Regions from separate parts of the Ideonella flava genome, predicted to be linked through region 1. Evidence: predicted binding sites of a transcription regulator. Region 1 holds the regulator's gene; each other region holds the start of a gene.
The links. Region 1 encodes LexA, which represses DNA repair genes until DNA is damaged. Its sites were predicted from a motif close to ACTGTATNNNNATACAGT; they were not measured.
Positions count from the first base shown of each region.

Region 2: ACS5PM_RS04320 (DNA polymerase Y family protein) is a predicted target of LexA. The motif match lies at 3,337-3,354, and genes of this name have one in related genera.
Region 3: ACS5PM_RS14695 (ATP-dependent helicase) is a predicted target of LexA. The motif match lies at 2,360-2,377, and genes of this name have one in related genera.
Region 4: ACS5PM_RS13515 (PA0069 family radical SAM protein) is a predicted target of LexA. The motif match lies at 1,055-1,072, and genes of this name have one in related genera.

Region 1 is NZ_JBPZHD010000001.1:545,879-551,242, forward strand. It holds gene ACS5PM_RS02440 (DUF1269 domain-containing protein) at 1-335, opposite strand, end outside; gene ACS5PM_RS02445 (hypothetical protein) at 530-820, shown strand; gene ACS5PM_RS02450 (MarR family winged helix-turn-helix transcriptional regulator) at 901-1,368, shown strand; gene ACS5PM_RS02455 (organic hydroperoxide resistance protein) at 1,401-1,826, shown strand; gene ACS5PM_RS02460 (asparaginase) at 1,973-2,920, opposite strand; gene lexA (transcriptional repressor LexA) at 2,997-3,674, shown strand; gene ACS5PM_RS02470 (helix-hairpin-helix domain-containing protein) at 3,687-4,016, shown strand; gene ACS5PM_RS02475 (LytR/AlgR family response regulator transcription factor) at 4,020-4,817, opposite strand; gene ACS5PM_RS02480 (sensor histidine kinase) at 4,821-5,364, opposite strand, start outside.
Region 2 is NZ_JBPZHD010000002.1:105,704-111,067, reverse strand. It holds gene ACS5PM_RS04335 (sensor histidine kinase) at 1-870, opposite strand, end outside; gene argH (argininosuccinate lyase) at 1,064-2,494, shown strand; gene ACS5PM_RS04325 (hypothetical protein) at 2,542-2,997, opposite strand; gene ACS5PM_RS04320 (DNA polymerase Y family protein) at 3,367-4,638, shown strand; gene ACS5PM_RS04315 (DUF3034 family protein) at 4,753-5,364, shown strand, end outside.
Region 3 is NZ_JBPZHD010000006.1:191,040-196,403, reverse strand. It holds gene ACS5PM_RS14700 (PAS domain S-box protein) at 1-2,273, opposite strand, end outside; gene ACS5PM_RS14695 (ATP-dependent helicase) at 2,398-4,464, shown strand; gene ACS5PM_RS14690 (GGDEF domain-containing protein) at 4,568-5,364, shown strand, end outside.
Region 4 is NZ_JBPZHD010000005.1:427,101-432,464, reverse strand. It holds gene dnaB (replicative DNA helicase) at 1-1,004, shown strand, start outside; gene ACS5PM_RS13515 (PA0069 family radical SAM protein) at 1,124-2,227, shown strand; gene ACS5PM_RS13510 (response regulator) at 2,224-3,930, opposite strand; gene dnaJ (molecular chaperone DnaJ) at 4,073-5,233, opposite strand; gene dnaK (molecular chaperone DnaK) at 5,345-5,364, opposite strand, start outside.

The DNA.
Region 1 (5,364 bases):
CCGATCAGCGTGGACATCCAGGCGCCAAGCACCAGTCCGCCCAGGGTGCACAGCATCACCGTGCCCACATCGAAGTTGATGTCGCCCAGCTGGCTGACCTTGAGGAACACACCGACAGCCGCACCCCCGATCACGCCGATGCCCGCACCCAAGAAGGCGGCGTGGCGCACATCGGTCTTCTGCAGAAAGCTGGCTTCGTGCAGGTCTTCGAGCGACATGTCGCGCCGCCCCAGGAAGTGCATGTGCCGGTCCTCGATCCGGGCCAGCAACAGGTCATTGGCAGTCTGGCGTGCGCTGGCCACGTCAGGCAACACCACGTACAGGCGTCTACGCATACGGCCTCCTCACCCGCGCGGACGCCGTAGGTTGGCAGCGCGGTAAGGGAGATTTACGCCTGATGTTGTGCCATGTCAATCCGGGGCGGCAGTCAGCCCCTGCACGTTGTGATAGGGATGTGCGCCGCGGCGAAACCGGACTTGAACGGTGTATCCGCCCGTGTCGGCTCGTGGGAGCGTGGCATCATCGAGCCATGAACAATGGCTTTGGCATGGAGGCTCACGGCAAGCAACCGGCGAATGCCCATCGCAAACCGGCTCGCTACCTGCTGCTGATCGATGCAGGCGGCAGCACCATCGCCAGGCTGTTCACCGACACACGCGAAGCGGCCGGCGAGTTCGACGCCGGCTCCGAGGAAGTCGCCGTGATGACCCAGCGCCTGAAACCCGGCAGCGGTGCCACCGGCCACGAATGGGATCGCGCGCTCGAAGGCCACAGTGCCGCGGAACGCGCCGCGGCCGTCGTCTACACCCTCGACATCTGACCGCCACCGCCAGGCGGCGCAGTCGGATCTCATTCCCCTATTAATTGTGCGCATTTAAATTGTGCGCAATACTTCTGCCCATGGCGAAGACCCCCAGCCCCTCCAAGCCCGCTGCCAACTGGCTGGCGCTGGACATGCAGTTGTGCTTCGGCCTGTATTCGGCCTCGCTGGCCATGACCAAGCTCTACAAGCCGCTGCTGGCGCCGCTGGGCCTGACCTATCCACAGTACCTGGTGATGCTGGTGCTGTGGGAGGAGGACAGCCAAGCCGTCAGCGCGATCGGAGACCGGCTGACCCTGGATTCCGGCACGCTCACGCCCCTGCTCAAGCGGCTGGAAGCCGCCGGCCTGGTGCAGCGCCTGCGCGATGCGGTTGACGAGCGCCGCGTGCTGATCCAGCTCACGCCGGCCGGCCGCTCGATGAAGGCCCGCGCGAGCAGCATCCCGCAGCAGATCCTCTGCGCAACCGATTGCCAGCTCGACGAAGTTTCCTCCCTCACGCAACGCCTGAAGTCCCTGCGTGACAACCTCACCCAGGCCGCGGCCTGACCTATCCCTTCAATCACCCAAAGGAAGACAACATGGCTCTCGAAAAGGTCCTCTACACCGCCCACGCCACCTCCACCGGTGGCCGCACCGGCACCTCCAAGACCGACGACGGCCGCCTGTCGCTGACGCTCAGCACGCCGAAGGAACTGGGCGGTGACGGCGGCGCGGGCACGAACCCCGAGCAGCTCTTCGCTGCCGGCTACTCGGCCTGCTTCATCGGCGCGATGAAGGCCGTGGCGGCCAAGCAGAAGATCTCGCTGCCGGCCGACGTGTCGATCAGCGCCGACGTGGGCATCGGCCCCATCCCGGCCGGCTTCGGCATCCAGGTCGCCATGCGCATCACCGTGCCCGGAATGGAAAAGGCCGCCGCCGAGGCGCTGGTCGCCGCCGCGCACCAGGTGTGCCCGTACTCGAACGCGACCCGCGGCAACATCGACGTGTCGCTGACCGTCGTCTGAGCGGGGGGAGACGGCACCAAGCCGTCACCGTTCATCGCGAAGCTCCTCGGGTTTGTCCACCCGAGGGGCTTTTTTCATGGTGCACCTCAAGAGTCGGCTCTGCGCGCTGGCGTCCCCTCAACGTCGTCGGAGTGGCCCGCAGCGGTTCAAGAAGAAGGCGGCAATAGCAGCTGCAGCAGCAGTTCCACCCGCGCCTTGGCCGGCGTGAGGACACCAGCCGTAGGCAAGGCCCCTTCGGGCGAGCCGACGATCGCTCCGCCCGAGCATCGGCTCGCCCTGAGCACCGGCAGGCCAGCCGCCCGCGCCCGCGCCAGGGCCGCGAGCAGCGACGCGTGCACGGTGCCGTTCCCGGTGCCCTCGACCACGAGCCCGCGGGCACCGGCGGCCACCAGCGCCTCCACCACGACGCCGTCCGCGCCGGCATGGCTCACCACGATGTCGACCCGCGGCCACGTGCCGGCATCGGCCGCGATCCGCTCCAGGCCGAGCGCCTCGCCCGAGGGCCAGGAGCGCAGCGCTCTGACCTGCCCTTCCTGCACCACCGCCAGCGGGCCGTCCTCGCCGGATTCGAATGCATCCAGGGCGAAGGGCTGGCGCTTGCGCACCTCGGCCGGGCCGTGGACGCGGCCCTGCAGCACGGCCACCACACCCTGTGCGCCCGGCCAGGCAGCGAGCGTCACCGCGTCCAGCAGGTTCTGCGGGCCGTCGGCCTGCAGCGAGGTCGCCGGGCGCATGGCGGCTGTCAGCACGACCGGCTTGGCCGGGGCCAGCACCCGCTGCAGGAACCAAGCCGTCTCTTCCAGCGTGTCGGTGCCGTGGGTCACGACCACGCCGGCCACCTCTTCACGCGCGAGGTGGTGCGCCAGCCGCTGCGCCAGCCGCTGCCAGATGGCGTGGCTCATGTCCTTGCTGTCGACCTGGGCCACCTGCTCGGCCTCGAGCTGGCGCCCGGCCAGTGCTGGCACGGCCCCCACCAGGGCCTGCACGCTCATTTGCCCCGCCGTGTAGCCGACGTCGTCGCCGGAGCCGGCAATGGTGCCGCCGGTTCCCAGGATCACGACCGTGCCCGCCGCCTGCTGTGATTTGTTTTGCATTTCAACGATGTCTGGATAAAAATACAGATACTGGATGCAAACTCAGCCGTACCGCTTGCCCGGTAGGCCCGCCGCCATGATTGAAAGCCCGAAGCTCACCGCCCGCCAGCAGCAGATTCTCGACCTGGTGCAAACCACCATCGAGCGCACCGGCGCCCCCCCCACCCGGGCCGAGATCGCGGCAGAACTCGGTTTTCGCTCACCCAATGCCGCCGAGGAGCACCTGCAGGCCCTGGCCCGCAAGGGCGTGATCGAGCTGGTCGGTGGCACCTCTCGCGGCATTCGCCTGCAGTCCAACACGCTGCGGGCCCTGAACGAGGCCCGCGGCAAGCAATTCTCGCTGCCCCTGCCAAGCCTGGCCCAGCTGACCTTGCCGTTGGTCGGGCGCGTGGCCGCCGGCAACCCCATCCTCGCCCAGGAAAACATCGACCAGACCTACCTGCTCGAGGCGAGCCTTTTCCCGCGGCGTCCCGACTACCTGCTCAAGGTCAAGGGCATGAGCATGCGCGACGCCGGCATCATGGACGGCGACCTGCTCGCGGTGCAGAAGACGGCAGAAGCCCGCAACGGCCAGATCGTCGTGGCGAGGCTGGACGACGAGGTCACGGTCAAGCGCCTGCATCGCACGCGCCACACGATCGAGCTGCTGCCCGAGAACCCCGATTTCCAGCCCATCGTCATCGCGCCCGGCCAATGCGAGTTCGCCATCGAGGGCGTGGCCGTCGGCCTGGTGCGGCAGCACATGGTGTTCTGAGCGAACGTTGCCATGGCTCGCGCCGCATCGCCCGTACGCCCCATCAAGGCTCCCAAGGCCGCCTGCGCCGACGAATGCGCGGTGCTGGAGCAGTTGCCGAACGTCGGCCCGGCCATGGCCGGTGACCTGCGCCTGCTGGGCATCCAGCACCCGGCAGAGCTGCGCGGGCGTGACGCCTTCGCGCTGTACCGCGCACTCGAGCACGCCACCGGCCACAGGCAGGATCCCTGCGTGCTCGACACCTTCATGGCCATCGTCGATTTCATGGAAGGCGCCGCGCCCAAGCCCTGGTGGGCCTACACCGCCGCGCGCAAGCAGCGCCACGGCCAGATCACCAACTGATCGCTACCACCCGCCTGCCCCGCCAAATCTCGGGATGCGAGCCGCCGCCAGCGCACGCCTGATCGCCGCCGGATAACTCGGCCCCACCGGCAGCTCCCGCCCATTGCGCAGCGTGGCCATGTACTCGCCGCCGCCCACGGGATAGAGCGAGCGCAGTTGCGCCAGGTTGACGATGTAGGAGCGATGGATGCGAAGGAATCGCGTCGCCGGCAACTGCTGCGCGAGCACGCCTATCCTCTCCCTCACATCCAGCACCTCGTTGCTGCCGAAGTGCAGGGTGACGTAGTTCGCCGCAGCGCGGATCAGCTCCAGCTCGTCGAACGGCACGAACACCAGCTGGTGGCCGCTCTTGACCACCATGCGATCGGGCTCGATCGCCAGCGGCGGCGGCACCTCGATCAAGGTCAGCTCGGCGGCCCGTGAACCGAGGAACTGCCTAACCCTGTCCAGCGTGGCCTCGAAGCGCTCGCGGCGGAAAGGCTTCAGCAGGTAGTCCAGCGCCTGGGCATCGAAGGCGCGCAGGGCGAACTGCGCATGCGCGGTGACGAAGACCACGGCCATGGCGGCCACCGAGTCCTGTGCAGCGGCGCGCACGGACTGCAGCAGTCCGAAGCCATCGGCGCCCGGCATCTGAACGTCGAGGAAGAGCAGCTGCGGCGCTTGCGCGGCAATGGCCCCGGCAGCGCTGGCTGCATCCGCGCATTCACCGACGATCTCGAAATCGTCCTCCTCGGCCAGCAGCGTCGCGAGGTTCAGGCGGGCGAGCGGTTCGTCGTCGACGATGAGGGTGCGGATCTTCATGGCTCACGTGACAGCGCGAAAGGGCATTCGCAAGGTGACCCGCGTTCCCGCCCCGGCCCGCCCATCGAGCTCGAAGCTGTGCGCGTCGCCGTAGAGCTGGCGCAGCCGCTTCTTCGCATTCGCCAGACCGACCCCCGGCCGCGGCGCCTCCGGCAGGCCCGAGCCATCGTCCTGGACAGCGAGCAGCAGCTCGGCGGCCTCCCTCCGTGCGGTGATCTCGAGCCGCCCCGGCCGGTTCACCGGTGCTATGCCGTGCACCACCGCGTTCTCGACCAGCGACTGCAGCACGAGCGTGGGCACGGCGGCATCCAGCGCGTCGGGATCTATGGACTGCACCAGCGTCAAGCGCTCGCCCAAGCGCCGCTGCTGGATGCGCAGGTAGCAATCCACCACCGCCAGCTCGCGCCGCAAGGTGGTCTCATGGGCCGCCGGATCCTCGAACGAGGCTCGCAGCACCTCGGCCAGGTCGGACACCATGTCCTCCGCGGCGCGGGGATCCACGCGCATCAGGGCGGACACGGCGTGCAGCGTGTTGAACAGGAAGTGC
Region 2 (5,364 bases), on a different contig from region 1:
GCGGGTGCGGATCTCTATCGTTCCGCCCTTGTCGGCCGGCTCTATGCCGTGGCGCACGGCGTTCTCGATCAGCGGCTGCAGGGCCAGCGGCGGCAGCCGGGCCGCCGTCGCGTTGGCATCGAGATCCCATTCGACGTCGAGCCGGCGGCCAAAGCGCAGCTGCTCGATGGCGAGATAGCGCCGGCTCAACTCGATCTCGGCGCCGAGCGTGGTCGCCTGGTCCAGCGCGCCCAGCGCGGCGCGAAACAGGTCGGACAGGTCCTCCAGCACCTCCTCGGCGCGTTGCGGATCCAGCTGCACCAGGGCGATCGCGGTGTTGAGCGTGTTGAACAGGAAGTGCGGGCGAATGCGGGTCTGCAGGTCTGCCAGGCGGGCCGCGGCCGCGGCCGGCAGGCGAGCGCGTTCACGCCACCGTTCGTTCTGGAACACCAGCGCCGCCATCAAGGCGCCCGCCAAGGCCGGCGCCAGCGGGTGGGAGGCCGGCGAAGGCGCCATGCCGACGGAGGCCAGCGGCCACCACAGGGCCAGCGCGGCGGCGGCGCCGAACGCAGCGGCCACGCCCACCTGCAAAGGAGCTGCGGCCCGAGCGATCACGCGGCGCCCTGCACAGGCCACCAGCACCCACAGCAAGGTGGCCGGCACGGCCACGGTGGCGGCCGAGGCCAGCTCCTCCAGCCAGCCGAACAAGCTGTGGGCGCTGAACAGCAGGGCCGTGCCCAGCACCACCACGACCAGCAGCAGGGCCCTCAACATCGTGCCGCTGCGGCACAGGGGCAGCGGCTCGGGCCGGGAGGGGTCAGGGGCCGTGACGGCCTCGCGCAGGTCATCGAAGAGCGTGCTGGCGGTGCCGGTGTCTTGCGTCGGTCTCACGGCGGCCATTGTCGTCGGCGGGACCAGGCCGCTCGTCCCCGCGACTTCTAGAATCCAGGGTTTCCCTGACGGAACATCACATGCCCACCGCAACGCTCATCAGCGCGACGCCGGCCGAGCGCCGGGCCGCTCCCCAGCCGGCCGGCATCCCCTCGGGGGATCGGCCGATGTACTCATCGGACGAGGGGCTCCAATGACCCAACTCGACAAAAAGTCCCAGGCTTGGTCAGCCCTGTTCTCGGAGCCGATGAGCGAGCTGGTCAAGCGCTACACGGCCAGTGTCTCGTTCGACCAGCGCCTGTGGCGGGCCGACATCGAGGGCAGCCTGGCCCACGCCGCGATGCTCGCGCGCCAGGGGGTGATCGCCACGCAGGACCTGGCCGACATCGAGCGCGGCATGGCGCAGGTGAAGAGCGAGATCGAGAACGGCGAGTTCGTCTGGAAGGACGAGCTCGAGGACGTCCACCTGAACATCGAGGCCCGGCTGACCCAGCTGGTGGGCGATGCCGGCAAGCGCCTGCACACCGGCCGCTCGCGCAACGACCAGGTCGCCACCGACGTGCGCCTGTGGCTGCGCGGCGAGATCGATGCCATCGCGACCCTGCTGGCCGACATGCAGCGCGCGCTGATCTCGGTGGCTTCGCACCACACCGAGACGGTGATGCCCGGCTTCACCCACATGCAGGTCGCGCAGCCGGTCAGCTTCGCGCACCACCTGCTGGCCTACGTGGAGATGTTCGCCCGTGACGGCGAGCGGCTGGCCGACGTGCGCAAGCGCGTCAACCGCCTGCCACTGGGCGCCGCCGCCCTGGCCGGCACCAGCTACCCGCTGGACCGCGAAAGCGTGGCCCAGGCGCTGGGCTTCGACGGCGTTTGCCAGAACTCGCTGGATGCGGTGAGCGACCGCGACTTCGCGATCGAGTTCACCGCCTTCGCCTCGCTGGTCATGGTGCACGTCTCGCGCCTGGCCGAAGAGATCGTGCTGTGGATGAGCCAGAACTTCAGCTTCATCGACCTGTCGGACCGCTACTGCACCGGCTCGTCGATCATGCCGCAGAAGCGCAACCCGGACGTCGCCGAGCTGGCCCGCGGCAAGAGCGGCCGCGTCGTCGGCCACCTGATGGCGCTGATCACCCTGATGAAGGGCCAGCCGCTGACCTACAACAAGGACAACCAGGAAGACAAGGAGCCGCTGTTCGACACCGTGGACACGGTCAAGGACACGCTGCGCATCATGGCCGAGATGGTGGGTGGCGAGATCGATGCCGCCAACGGCACCCGTTCGGGAGGCCTCAAGGTCAAGGCCGAGGCCATGCAGTCCGCCGCCCGACGCGGCTACGCCACCGCGACCGACCTGGCCGACTACCTCGTCAAGAAGGGCCTGCCCTTCCGCGACGCGCACGAGGTGGTGGCCCACGCCGTCAAGGAGGCGCTCGGTCGAGGCGTGGACCTGTCGGAGCTGCCGCTGACAGCGCTGCAATCCCTGCATGCGAGCATCGGCGAGGACGTGTTCGAGGTGCTGAGCCTCACCGGCTCGCTCAACGCCCGCAACGTGATCGGCGGCACCGCTCCTCAGCAGGTGCGCGCGCAGATCGAAAGGCACCGCGCGCGGCTGGGGCACTGAGGGCATCCAGCTCGACCGCGTTCGGGATCAACCTCCCCCGCTCTGGCTCAAGCTCCCTTCCGTTCGGCCTGAGCCTGTCGAAGCCTTCGTGCTTCAGGCCTCTTCGACAGGCTCAGGGTGAACGGGTGGTGGGACGGCTCAACCTCCACCCCGTTCGGGCTGAGCCTGTCGAAGCCTTTGTGCTTCAGGCCCTTCGACAGGCTCAGGGCGAACGGGGGGTGGGATGCTCCAACCTCCAACCCGTTCGGGCTGAGCTCGTCGAAGCCTTTGTGCTTCAGGCCCTTCGACAGGCTCAGGGTGAACGGGTGGTGGGATGCTCCAACCTCCAACCCGTTCGGGCTGAGCTCGTCGAAGCCTTTGTGCTTCAGGCCCTTCGACAGGCTCAGGGTGAACGGATGGTGGGATGCTCCAACCTCCAACCCGTTCGGGCTGAGCTCGTCGAAGCCTTTGTGCTTCAGGCCCTTCGACAGGCTCAGGGCGAACGGGGGGTGGGATGGCTCCAACCTCCACGCCGTTCGGGCTGAGCTCGTCGATGCCTTTGTGCTTCAGGCCCTTCGACGGGCTCAGGTCGAACGGGTGGTGGGATGGCTCCAACCTCCACCCCGTTCGGGCTGAGCTCGTCGAAGCCTCCTTGCACGAGGCCCTTCGACAGGCTCAGGGTGAACGGGGGGTGAAATGCCTCCAACGTCCACGCCGTTCGGGCTGAGCTCGTCGAAGCCTCCTTGCGCGAGGCCCTTCGACAGGCTCAGGGCGAACGGGGGGTGGGATGGCTCCAACCTCCATCCCGTTCGGGCTGAGCCTGTCGAAGCCCAGCCTGCCCACTGGCACAAGCGCCATCAGGCACTGATAATCCATACAGGTCTGCCGCCTGTATGCCCCCGCCCCGACGTCTCATCGCCCACCTCGACATGGACGCTTTCTACGCGTCCGTCGAGCTGCTGCGCTACCCCGATCTGCGGGGCAAGCCGGTGGTGGTGGGTGGTGGTCGGCGCCACCAGCCCGAAGTGCTGCCCGACGGCACCCGGCGCTACTCGCTGCTGAAGGATTACGCCGGCCGCGGGGTCATCACCACCTCCACCTACGAGGCCCGAGCCATGGGCGTGTTCTCCGCCATGGGCACGATGAAGGCCGCCGCGCTCGCGCCCAACGCGGTGCTGCTGCCGGTGGATTTCGAGCAGTACCGCCTGTACTCGCGCCGGTTCAAGGCGGCCGTGGCCGAGCTGGCCCCGGTGATCGAGGACCGCGGCATAGACGAGATCTACATCGACCTGACGAACGTCCCCGGCGCCCAGGAGCCGGTGGGGCACGACCCCCTCGGCGGCGTGCGGGCCCTGGCGCTGGAGATCAAGAACAACGTCAAGCGCGCCACCGGCGGCCTGACCTGCTCGATAGGGGTCACGCCCAACAAGCTGCTGTCCAAGCTGGCCTCCGAGCTGGAGAAGCCCGACGGCCTCACCGTGCTGACGATGGACGATGTGCCGACCCGCATCTGGCCCCTGGCCGCCCGCAAGGTGAACGGCATCGGGCCCAAGGCGGCGGCCCGGATGGCCGAGCTCGGCATCCAGACCGTGGGCGACCTGGCCCGTTGTGAACGCCCCTGGCTCATAGAGCACTTCGGCCGCAGCTACGGAGCCTGGCTGAACGACGCCGCCTGGGGCCGCGACGACAGGCCGCTGGTCACCGATGGCGAGCCGGTCTCGATGAGCCACGAGACCACCTTCGACCGCGACCTGCACGCCGTGCGCGACAAGGCCCAGCTCGGTACCATCTTCACCCAGCTGTGCGAAGAGCTCGCCGCCGGCCTGCAGCGCAAGGGCTACCTCAGCCAGACCATTGGCATCAAGCTGCGCTTCGACGATTTCAAGATCGCCACCCGCGACCTGACGCTGCCCGAGCCCACGTCCGATGCACTGGCCATCCGACGCGCGGCCGGCGAGTGCCTCAAGCGGGTCGACCTGACTCGCCGCCTGCGCCTGCTGGGCGTGCGCGGAGGCAAGCTGATGACGCCGGGCGAGTGGCAGGCCCGGCAGGCACAGGCGCGGGCTCGTGCCGGGGCGGCTCCGAAACGCACCACGGCGGCGGCAACCACCGCCGAGGAGCCGCCGGCCGCCTACAACCTGCCGCTCTTCGACGGCGAGGCGTGAACAAACGCACGGCAGCCCGCGGCGCGGCGGCGAAAGGGCGCGCCGCGCCGCCGCGGCGTGCATCCAATGCCGCAGCTGCCCCGTAGCTGGAGCACCGACACTCCGCCCGATCGCATGCCGCCACGCCACGCCCGCTTCTACGCCGCCCTGCTGATGGGCCTCGGACTCGCCGCCCACGCGGCCGAGGACCCCGCGCCACCGCTCACCCACGGCCAGGGCAAGCTGCTGCTGACGGGCGGCGTCAGCTCGATAGACGGCGCAGCCGGCGGCGGCCTCACGCCCTGGGCGGTGACGGCCAGCTACGCCACCGCCCACCAGTTCGGCGCCACGGCCTTCGCCACCCGCACCACCACCCAGGCCTACGCGATGAACGCCTATGGGGCCGCGGCAGGCGTGGACGACCGCTTCGAGGTCTCGCTCGCCCACCAGGATTTCGACACCGGCCCCACCGGCCCGGCGCTCGGCCTGCCGGGCCTGCACCTCAAGCAGGACATCATCGGCTTCAAGTGGCACTTCGTGGGCGAAGCCGTGCTCGACAGCGACACCTGGCTGCCGCAGCTGGCCGTCGGCCTGGAGCAAAAGCACGTCGATGCCGGCGGCCTGGCGCCAACGCTGAAGGCGCTGGGCGCCGACACCAGCGGCACCGACCTCTACTTGAGCGCCACCAAGCTGTTCCTCGCGCCAGGCGTGCTGGTCAACGGCACCCTGCGCCTGACCCGCGCCAAC
Region 3 (5,364 bases), on a different contig from region 1:
ACCCGCTCCACCCCGGCCGCGTCCCTCACGCGGACCTCGAAGTCGGTCAGGCGCGCGTCGGAGCGCATGGCGGACATCAGGCGCCTATGGTCCTCGATGGTCATGCCGAGGCCCAGGTCGAACAGGCTCTTGCCGATGAGCTCCTCGCGCGGCCGGCCCACGCGCCGGGCGAACACCGGGTTCAGGTCGAGCAGGCGGCCATCGCCCAGGGTGCGCACCGCGATGCCCATCGGCGAGGCCTCGAAGATGCTCTTGAACCGGCGGTGGTCGACGGCGGCGCGCTGCTCCGCGGCGACGCGCGCCTGCTCGCGCTGCAGGTTGTCCAGCGCGAACGCGAGTTCGTCGGTCAGCTGGTGCAGCAGTTTCACCAGCGCGTCGTCGAACCAGTCCGCCTCGTCGACGTGCAGCAGCAGCACGCCTATGACCTCGCCCGCGCATCGCAGCGGGAAGACGGCCTGCGCCAGCACGCCGGCGGTGGTCGCCTGGTCCCGCCAGTCCGCCGCCAGCGGGTCGTTCAGCAGGTCGCTGCTGATGCCCCACAGGCCCTCGCCGAGCGCATGGCCGGTGAGCGTGTCGGCCAGCCCGGGATCGGCCAGGCTGCGGCTCATGGGCAGGCGCCCGAACAGACGCTCGGCCGGCCCGGCCCAGGCCACCGAGACCAGCGACTCGCTGCCTTCGCCGGCCTGCCTCAGCCAGGCGCTGGCCATGCGCGCCTGGCCCGCGTCGACGCAGGCGTCGCAGGCCTCTCGCAGCAGCTCGTCGCGGGGATAGCGGTGAATGATGGCCCGCTGGGTGCGCGACAGGGCCTGCAGGAAGCCGGACAGCCGCAGGACCTGCTGCTCGGCGCGGCGCTGGTCGGTGACGTCCTCGCCTATGCTGGCGCGCCCTATGACCACGCCCTGCTCGTCGCGCAGCATGGTGCTGCTCCAGCGCACCAGGCGGCGCTCGCCCTGGCGCGTGAGGATGGCGGCTTCGGCGTGTGCCGGCAGCTGCCCCTCGCGCAGGGCATGGCGCCAGCTGTCGCGGTCGCGACGCCGTTCCGGCGGTACGCAGCGCTCGCCGTAGTCCGCCCCGGCCAGCTCCTGCAGCGTCCAGCCGGTGCGTTTGAGGAAGAAGTCGTTGCAGTAGGTGATGCGCCCGTCGACGTCGGCCGCGACCGCGAACAGCTCCACCGTGTCCAGCATCTCGCGAAAGCGCCGCTCCGATTCGGACAGGCGGGCCTGCGCCTGGTCGCGGCTGTCGAGCATGCGGTTGAACTCGCCGGCGACGGCGCTGAATTCGCCGGGCAGCGCCTCGTCGGCACGAGCGGCGCGGGCGCCCTGGGCCACGGCGCGGGCGGTCGCCGCCAGGTGCTCGAGCGGGGCGACCAGCCGGCGAGACAACCGCCAGGCCAGCCAGCCGACCAGCGCCGTCAGCAGGGCGAGCGCCAGCGCGGCCCGCAGGGCGTTGCGTCGAGCGGGGGCCACCACCGCTTCCTCCGAAATGCCGGCCACGGCGGTGAGAGGCCAGTCGCTCACGGGCGTCAGCGCATAGAAGCGCCGGACACCGTCCAGGCCGGTCGCGAGGCGGATGTCGGCCGGCAGGTCGCGACCTGCCGAAGCGGGCTGCTCGGGCAGGCGCTGGCCTATCCATTTCGGCGGATCGGGATAGCGGCCGAGCACCGTCCCGGCGGCGTCCTGCAGCGTCAGCGTGCCGCCCTCGGCCAGCAGATGCCGGGCCCAGGAGTCCGACCAGGCCTGCAGGTCGAGCATCAGCACCAGCACGCCCCGGTCTTCACCCCCCGGCCCGGCCACGCCGCGCAGGATGGGCAACACCGGATGGCCGTTCACCACGCTGGGCCGCACGGGACCCAGCCTCACCTGGGGGCTGCCCCGGGCGGCCTGGAACGCCTGCGTGCGCGCCACGCTGGTGGGCACGCTGGCGCTCTCGACCGTGGTGCAGCGCACGCTTCCGTCGGCGTCGGCGTAGCCGGCGTTCGCCAGCAAGGGCTCTATGCGCACCAGGCCGGTCAACAGCGAACGGCAGGCCGATCGATCGTCCTGGAGGATCTCCGGGCGGGCGGCGAGGAAGTCCAGCAGCTGGCGGCCACGCTGGAGCATGCGGGCGGCCTCCTGGGCCAGCAACTGCGAGCGCTGCCGCATGCTTTCCAGGGCGGCCTGCTCCGCGGCGCGGCGGTCGTGCTCGATCTCATATGACAACGCCACGACCCAGGGCAGCGTCACGACGCCGACCAGCAGGAGCAACCGACCCAGAAAGGTTCGCGCAGGCTTCATTGATGTGCTGGTGCACCGGGCGAACCGCCGTGGGCCTCCCCCGCACCGCAGCGGCTGCAGGTTAGTGCTTCGTGGCGCCCGGCGCCACTGGCCATCCATCCAGTATGCTGCCGGGGTGTCTGCCGTGCTGTACCCCCCCGCCCCTGCCGCTTGCGGGCAAGATCCGCTGGCCGCGCTGAACGAAGAGCAGCGCGCGGCCGTCGAGCACGGTGACGACCCGCTGCTGGTCATCGCCGGTGCCGGCGCCGGCAAGACCACCACGCTGGCGACGCGCGTCGCGCACCTCGTCGCCGGCGGCGCGGATCCCAACCGCCTGCTGCTGCTGACCTTCTCCCGCCGCGCCGCGCAAGAGATGCAGCAACGGGTCGCCGCGCAGCTGCAGGCCGTGCTGGGCTTGCCGCCGGGCTCCAAGGGCCCGCTGTTGCCCTGGGCGGGCACCTTCCACGCCATGGGCGCCAGGCTGCTGCGCGAACAGGCTGCCCGCCTGGGGCTGGACGAGAACTTCAGCATCCTCGACCGCGGCGACGCGGAAGACCTGATGGGCCTGGTGCGTGATGCCCAGGGCCTGTCGTCGAAGGAGAAGCGATTTCCGCTCAAGGGCACCTGCCTCGCGATCTATTCGCGCGCCGTCAACAGCCAGGCCCCCGTGGCCGACCTGCTGCGCGAGAACTGGCCCTGGTGCGCCGACTCCGAGGCCGAGCTGCGCTCGCTCTTTCGAGCCTATGAAGATGCCAAGCGCCACCAGCAGTCGCTCGACTACGACGACCTGCTGCTGTGGTGGGCCGAGATGATGCGCGAGCCCGACATCGCCGCCTGGCTCGGCGAGCGCTTCAGCCACGTGCTGGTCGACGAGTACCAGGACACGAATCGCCTGCAGGCGGCCATCCTGCTGGCCCTCAAGCCGGGCGGCCGGGGCCTGACGGTGGTGGGTGACGATGCGCAATCCATCTACGCCTTCCGCGCGGCCGAGGTGCGCAACATCCTCGACTTCCCTTCGGCCTTCACGCCGCCCGCGCGCATCGTCACCCTGAGCCGCAACTACCGCTCGACCCAGCCATTGCTGGATGCGGCCAACGCCGTCATCGCCCTGGCGCCCGAGCGCTTCGCCAAGACCCTCTGGACCGACCGCGCCGGCGCCGAGCGGCCGCAACTCGTGGCGGTGGACGACGAGCTCTCGCAGGCGCGCTGGGTGTGCGGGCAGATCCTTGCGCGGCGCGAGGGCGGGCTGAGGCTGAAGTCGCAGGCGGTGCTGTTCCGCAGCTCTTCGCACAGCGCGGCGCTGGAGCTGGAGCTGGCGCGCCGCCGCATCCCCTTCGTCAAGTATGGCGGCCTGAAATTCCTGGAGGCGGCCCACATCAAGGACGTGCTGTCGCTGCTGCGCTGGGCGAGCAACCCGCGCCACCGGCTGGCGGGTTTCCGCGTGGCGCAGCTCGTGCCCGGCATCGGCCCGGCCAGCGCGCGGCGCCTGCTCGATGCGATGGACGCCAGCGGCGATCCGCACTCCATCCTGCAGGCGTTCGAGCCGCCCACCGCGGCCCGCGGCGACTGGGCGCCCCTGGCCGCCCTGCTCGCCCGCCTGGCCGAGTCGAGCGACTGGCCCGGCGAGCTCGCCGCCGTCGTCGAGTGGTACCTGCCGCACCTGGAGCGGCTGCACGACCACCCGGCCCCGCGCCACGCCGATCTCGAGCAGCTGGCCCGCCTCGCCGCCGGCCACGCGAGCCGCGAGCGCTTCCTCACCGAGCTCACCCTCGATCCGCCGCAAGCCACCAGCGACGAGGCCGGCGACCCGCTGATGGACGAGGACTACCTGATCCTGTCGACCATCCACGCGGCCAAGGGACAGGAGTGGTCTTCGGTGACGGTGCTCAACGTGATCGACGGCTGCCTCCCGGGCGACCTCGCCACCGCGACGCCGGTACAGCTCGAGGAGGAGCGGAGGCTGCTCTACGTGGCGATGACCCGGGCGCGTCACCACCTGGCCTTGATGGTCCCGCAGCGCTTTTACGTGACCCAGCAGCGCCGCTTCGGGGACCGCCACCTGTACGGCGGGCTGACGCGCTTCATCCCGCCCGAGGTGGCAGCGCGCTTCGACAGCGTCGGCCCCGCCACGCCGAGCTGGGCCAGCGGCCCGCTCACCCCGCCGCCCGGGCCGGTGCTGGACCTGGCGCGGCGGCTGCGCGATCGCTGGTGATCCCCCGGGCGCCGGCTGGGCCTGCAGGGACTGTCACACCTTCCCCACTCAAGGCGAAGCACGCCGTGACGAAGAGCCGATTGGCCCTGTCGCCTTCCTCGCCTTGGTTCCGCCACTGCCCCCTCCTGCCCCCAGCGTCGACCTGAGCGCCGAGCAGGCCTTCGACCGCCTGATGGTGCGCGTCATGGTGCCGCTGTTCGCGGTGGGCACGCTGGTGATCGCGCTGCTGTGGTGGATGGAGGTGTCGGAAGGTCGCCTGAGCGTGGTCAACCGCTACGCCTATCCGGCGATGGGGGTCGTGTACGCCAGCTGCGTGGCCGTGCTGTGGCGCTGGCCCCGCTGCGTGGGTGCCGTGCGCTGGGTGGGGTTCCTCGCCGTGGCCGTCAGCCAGCTGGGCGAGCTGGCGATCGAGCTCCTGCAAGTCGGTCCGCTGATCGGCAACTACGACGCGATCACCCTGCTGACCTGGCTGCCGCTGATCCATGCGCTCGCCTTCATCCTGCTGGACTCCCGTGCGGCCGTGTGGTCGGCCTGCATCATCCTGCTGCTGGTGGCGGCCGGCTTCGCCTGGCGCCTCACGTCGCCCCTGGGCCAAGGCAAGGACGTGGCCCTGCTGCTCAACGTGCTGGCCTCGCACGCGGTCTTCATCGTCTGCCTGACCGGCTGGCTGCAGATGAAGAGGCTGTTGTCCCGGCAGCACGGCGTGGCGCAGCAGTTGCGCGTGCTGGCGGCGACCGATTCGCTCACCGGCCTGGCCAATCGCCGGCAGGCGGTGGTGGTACTCGGCGGCCTGGTTCGGCCGCCGCCGCGCGTGCCGCCGCCTGTGGCACTGCTGTGCGACATCGATCACTTCAAGCACGTCAACGACCGGCTCGGCCACGAGGCCGGCGACCAGGTGCT
Region 4 (5,364 bases), on a different contig from region 1:
ACGAGATCGCCACCGCGGCCTTCAACCCGCAAGGGCGCCAGGTGTCGCAGATCCTCGACGAGGCCGAAGGCAAGATCTTCAAGATCGGCGAGGAGGGCCAGCGTACCAAGCAGGGCTTCCAGAGCATGGACCAGCTGGTGGTGCAACTGATCGACCGCGTCACCGAGCTGGCCGAGAACGGCGCAGAAGAGGTCACCGGCGTACGGACCGGCTTCTTCGACATGGACCGCATGACCGCGGGCCTGCAGGGCGGCGACCTGATCATCCTGGCCGCCCGGCCGTCGATGGGAAAGACCGCCTTCGCGCTGAACATCGCCGAGGCGGTCGCGGTGAACGAAGGCCTGCCGGTGGTGGTGTTCTCCATGGAAATGGGAGCCGCGCAGCTGGCCTTGCGGATGGTCGGCTCGCTGGGCCGGATAGACCAGTCCGGATTGCGCACCGGCCGCCTGCGCGACGACGACTGGGGGCGCTTGACGGAAGCGGTCGACAAGCTGTCCAAGGCGTCCATCTTCATCGACGAGACCCCTGCGCTGAACTCGGCGGAGCTGCGCGCGCGTTCACGTCGCCAGGCACGCCAGTGCGGCAAGCTCGGCCTGATCGTGATCGACTACCTGCAGTTGATGAGCGGCACCAGCACCTCCAGCGGCGAGAACCGCGCCACCGAGATCAGCGAGATCTCGCGGGGCCTGAAGGCCTTGGCCAAGGAGCTGAATTGCCCGGTGATCGCGCTGTCGCAGCTCAATCGCTCGGTCGAGACGCGCACCGACAAGCGACCGATGATGAGCGATCTGCGCGAGTCCGGCGCCATCGAACAAGATGCGGACGTCATCATGTTCATCTATCGGGACGAGTACTACAACAAGGACTCCAAGGAAGTCGGCGTGGCCGAGATCATCATCGGCAAACAGCGAAATGGCCCGGTCGGCACGGTGAAGCTCGCCTTCCTGAAGCAGAACACCAAGTTCGACAACCTCGCGCCGGACGCCTACTCGCAGGAGTACTGAGGCGCGCCGCCGTCCCTGTCCCCAGCAGGGCGCTTGGCGGAGGCTGGCATACTGTATATATTCACAGTATGCCAAGTCATCAGTCGCAACGGCCGTCGCCGCCTGCCTCGGAGCAGGCCATGCTTGTCGTCCCTCCCAAGGGCCGTGGCACGGGCTGGGCCATAGAGCATCGCTTCACCATCGAGCGTCACGAGAGCTTCGACGATGGCTGGGGGACGTTCGAGCAGGCGGTCAGCGAAGAGGCGCTCCCGCCGACCACGCAGATCTTCGAGCAGCGGGTCAAGTCCATCCTGAACGGCAACGATTCGCCGGATGTCAACTTCGATCTCTCGATCAACCCCTACCGGGGCTGCGAGCACGGCTGCATCTACTGCTTCGCGCGCCCGACGCACAGCTACTTCAACCTCTCGCCCGGGCTGGATTTCGAGACGCGCATCTTTGCCAAGGTCAACGCCGCGGAGCGTCTGCGTGCCACGCTGCAAAGTCCGAGCTACACGCCGTTGATGCTCAACATTGGCTCCGCGACGGACGCCTATCAGCCGGCCGAGCGCAAGTTGAACATCACCCGCTCGGTGATCCAGGTGCTGAGCGAATTCAGGCACGCCTTCTCGGTCATCACCAAATCCTCCGGCATAGAGCGCGACATCGACCTCCTGGCGCCGATGGCTGCGCAGCGAATGGCAGCGGCCTATGTGTCCATCACGACACTGGATCCGGAGCTGGCGCGCATCCTCGAGCCACGGGCTGCGCACCCCGAACGGCGCCTGAAGACGATCGAGAGGCTGACCGCCGCTGGCGTGCCGGTGGGCGTCAGCGTGTCGCCGGTCATCCCCTTCATCAACGAGCCGGAGATCGAGCGTGTGCTCGAAGCAGCGGCCCAGGCCGGGGCCAGGCACGCCTTCAGCATCGTGCTGCGCCTGCCCTGGGAGGTGAATCCGTTGTTCCAGCAATGGCTGGAGGTGCATTTCCCGGCCCGCGCCAAGCGCGTGATGGCGCGCCTGCGCGAGATGCGCGGCGGCAAGGACTATGATGCCCGGTTCGGCAAGCGCATGAGCGGCGAGGGCATCTGGGCCCAGCTCATCCGGCAGCGTTTCGACAAGGCCGTCGCGAGGCTGGGCTTGAACGAGGAAAGGATCGCCCTGGACCTGACTCGCTTCGAGAGACCAGCGGGGCCCGACAAGGGCAAACCGGTCGGCGCGCCCGTCCAGCAGAGTCTGTTCTAGTTCACGGCCGCAGCAGCCGGATCGTTCTGCGCAGGCGAAGTCGGAGGCGTAGAGGCCGGTGGGGATCCCGTGGTTTCCGGTGTGGATCGCAAGGCGACGCCACCTGCCTGGCGGCTGCCTCCGGCCAGGCCAGGAAGGGCGGCGTTGGCGAGACGGGCATGCAACTCGTCGGCCATGGAGTGCAGTTCGGTCGCGTCGCTGATCTTGTCGGCATGCCGCTGCAGCACCATGCGGGCCATGTCGACCAGCTTGGTGTTCTGCGTCTGGGCGCCGTGGGCGAGCAGGGCTTTGGCGGCGGCGCGCGGCTCCCCGTTCAGGCTGTGGTTCATCGCGGATTCGGCGAGTGCCGTGACCTTGGCGTGGGCGGCGCGAACCTGCTCCGCATAGGGCGCATGCGCGCCGGCGGCCTTGGCCAGCAGCTCCGAAAGGCTGCGGGAAACGCAAAAGCGCAGCGCGATGCTGTCGATCCAGCGGCTGGCTTCTTCCAGCTGAAGCTCGGCCGCCGCCAGCTCGGACAGCAGGCTCACCATGTTCAGGGCGGCTTCGATGTCGAAATCGGTTTCGCGAAACTCCTGCGCCAGGTCGCGCAGCTCGCCGAGCACGCGGGCGATCTGGCGGCCCATCATCAGGACGAGCACGTCGATCAGCCGGCCGAATCGGCGCACGCGCTTGCTCGAGGCATGACGTTCCAGGACGTGGCGCACGTTGTCCGCGCAGCGTTGCAGGCCCTTGCCGTCCTTGTCGCGGAAGCGGGCGAAGGCCAGCAGCACCATGGATTGCAGGTCGAACAACTTGGAGGTGATGCCGATGCTCGCGGCACGCTCCAGCGCCTTTCGCGCTTCGGCATGCTCGCCGCAGTAGAAGGCCAGCATGCCCTGCCGCTGCAGGCGTTCTATCGAGCCGGGCGTCAGCTGGGTCGCCATGCGATAGGTTTCCAGCGCCTCGGCAAGCGAGCCTTGCTCGACGTGGACCCGACCCATCACGTCATACGCATCGGCGTGGCTCGGATCGTCGGATATGAGCACTTCCAGCGTCCGGCGGGCCTGGTGGACTTTGCCGCCTTCCAGCTGTGAGCGGGCAATGCCGAGCCTCGCCCAAGGCAGCGCCTGCGCGTCAATGACGGCCTGGAAAAGCGTCTGTGCCGCCTCATGCTGACCCAACCGCAGCAGCAGCTCGGCCCCGATACGGGCGGCATACAGCCAGTAGGGAGCCCGGGCCTGGAAGCGCACCAGACACAGCCTGGCGGCCTGGTCGAAGTCGCCCGCTTCCACCGCCGTGAAGATGTCGCTCAGCACCCGCTTTCGCTTGCGGGCCTGCAGCAGGCGCTCGGCCAGCGAGGTGGCCGCAAAGGGCTTGAGCAGATAGCTGTCCAGCGCCGATTCGGCGGCCTCGGCGACGGCGGTATAGCTCGCCTCGCCCGTCACCATCACGAAGACGGTGGAAAACGGCAGCAGTTGGGCCCGGCGCAGGTCGTCCAGCAAGGACTGGCCCGAGGCGTTGCCCTCGTGGAAGTGCTGTTCGCACAGCACGACGTCGAATTCGCGCCCTTCGAGGTGCCGGCGTGCGTCGGCAATCCGGCTGCACTGCACCACGGTGCCCACGCCCAGGTCGCGCAGTTGCGCGGCCAGGATGCTGCGCGAGGTGGGGTGACCGTCGATGATCAGCGCCCTGGACTGGCTGAAATCGTGGTCGGCGCGGCTCACGGCTGCGCCCCCCGGCGTTCCGGCCCGACAGGCTCAACAGGGCGTGACGATTGGCAGTACTGCATGCGCCGACGACAGCCAACAGGCGTGGCCCCGGCGCGAGCCGGGGGACTTCCTCGGCTTTATCGGCAGGCGCGTCGCCCTACTTGAACAAGTCCTTGACCCGGTCCGTCCAGCTCTTGGCGTTGGGCGAGTGGCGGTCTCCGCCCTTCTTGAGCGACTCGTCCAGCTCCTTGAACAGCTTCTTCTGGTGCTCGGTGAGCTTGACGGGTGTTTCCACCGTGACGTGGCAGTACAGGTCGCCGGGGTAGCTGGAGCGGATGCCCTTGATGCCCTTGCCGCGCAGGCGGAAGGTCTTGCCGTGCTGGGTGCCTTCGGGGATCTCTATCTCGACCTTGCTCGACAGCGTGGGCACCTCGACGCTGCCGCCCAGGGCGGCTGTCACCAGGCCCACCGGCACCGTGCAGTGCAGGTCGTCGCCGTCGCGCTCGAAGATCTCGTGCTGCTTGATGCGGATCTCGATGTACAGGTCGCCTGCCGGACCGCCGTTGGTGCCGGGCTCGCCGTTGCCGGCCGAGCGGATGCGCATTCCCTCGTTGATGCCTGCGGGGATCTTGACCTCGAGCGTCTTCTGCTTCTTGATGCGACCCGCGCCGTCGCAAGTGGGGCAGGGCTCCGGAATGATCTTGCCGGTGCCGTGGCAGTGCGGGCAGGTCTGCTGGATCGAGAAGAAGCCCTGGCGCATGTGCACCGTGCCGGCGCCGTTGCAGGTCGTGCAGGTCTTGGCCTTGGTGCCGGGCTTGGCGCCCGAACCGGCGCAGGTCTCGCAGTTCTCCCAGCTGGGGATGCGGATCTGGCTTTCCTTGCCGAGCGCCGCTTCCTCCAGCGTGATCTCCATCGCGTAGGACAGGTCGTTGCCGCGATAAACCTTCTGGCCGCCGCCGCCACCACGCCGGGCACCGGCGCCGCCGCCCGCCCCGCCGAAGATGTCGCCAAAGATGTCGCCGAAGGCCTCGGCGAAGCCGCCGAATCCCTCGGGGCCCGGCCCGCCCCGGAAGCCGCCTGCATTGGGGTCGACACCCGCATGGCCGAACTGGTCGTAGGCCGCGCGCTTCTGCGCGTCCGACAACATCTCATAGGCCTCCTTGGCCTCCTTGAACTTCTCTTCCGCAACCTTCGCACCGTCACCCTGATTGCGGTCAGGGTGGTGCTTCATGGCCAGCTTGCGGTAGGCCTTCTTGATGTCGTCCTCGGAGGCGTTCTTCGCCACGCCGAGCACTTCGTAATAGTCACGCTTTGCCATGAGTAAAAAGCTCGAGGGTCCTCAAACGCAGCCGCCGCGTTGAGCGGCAGGCGCTGGCCTGCCGTTCGAACGCGGCGAGACAGGACGTCAGGCGGTACGCCTGACGTCTGATCACTTCTTGACTTCCTTGA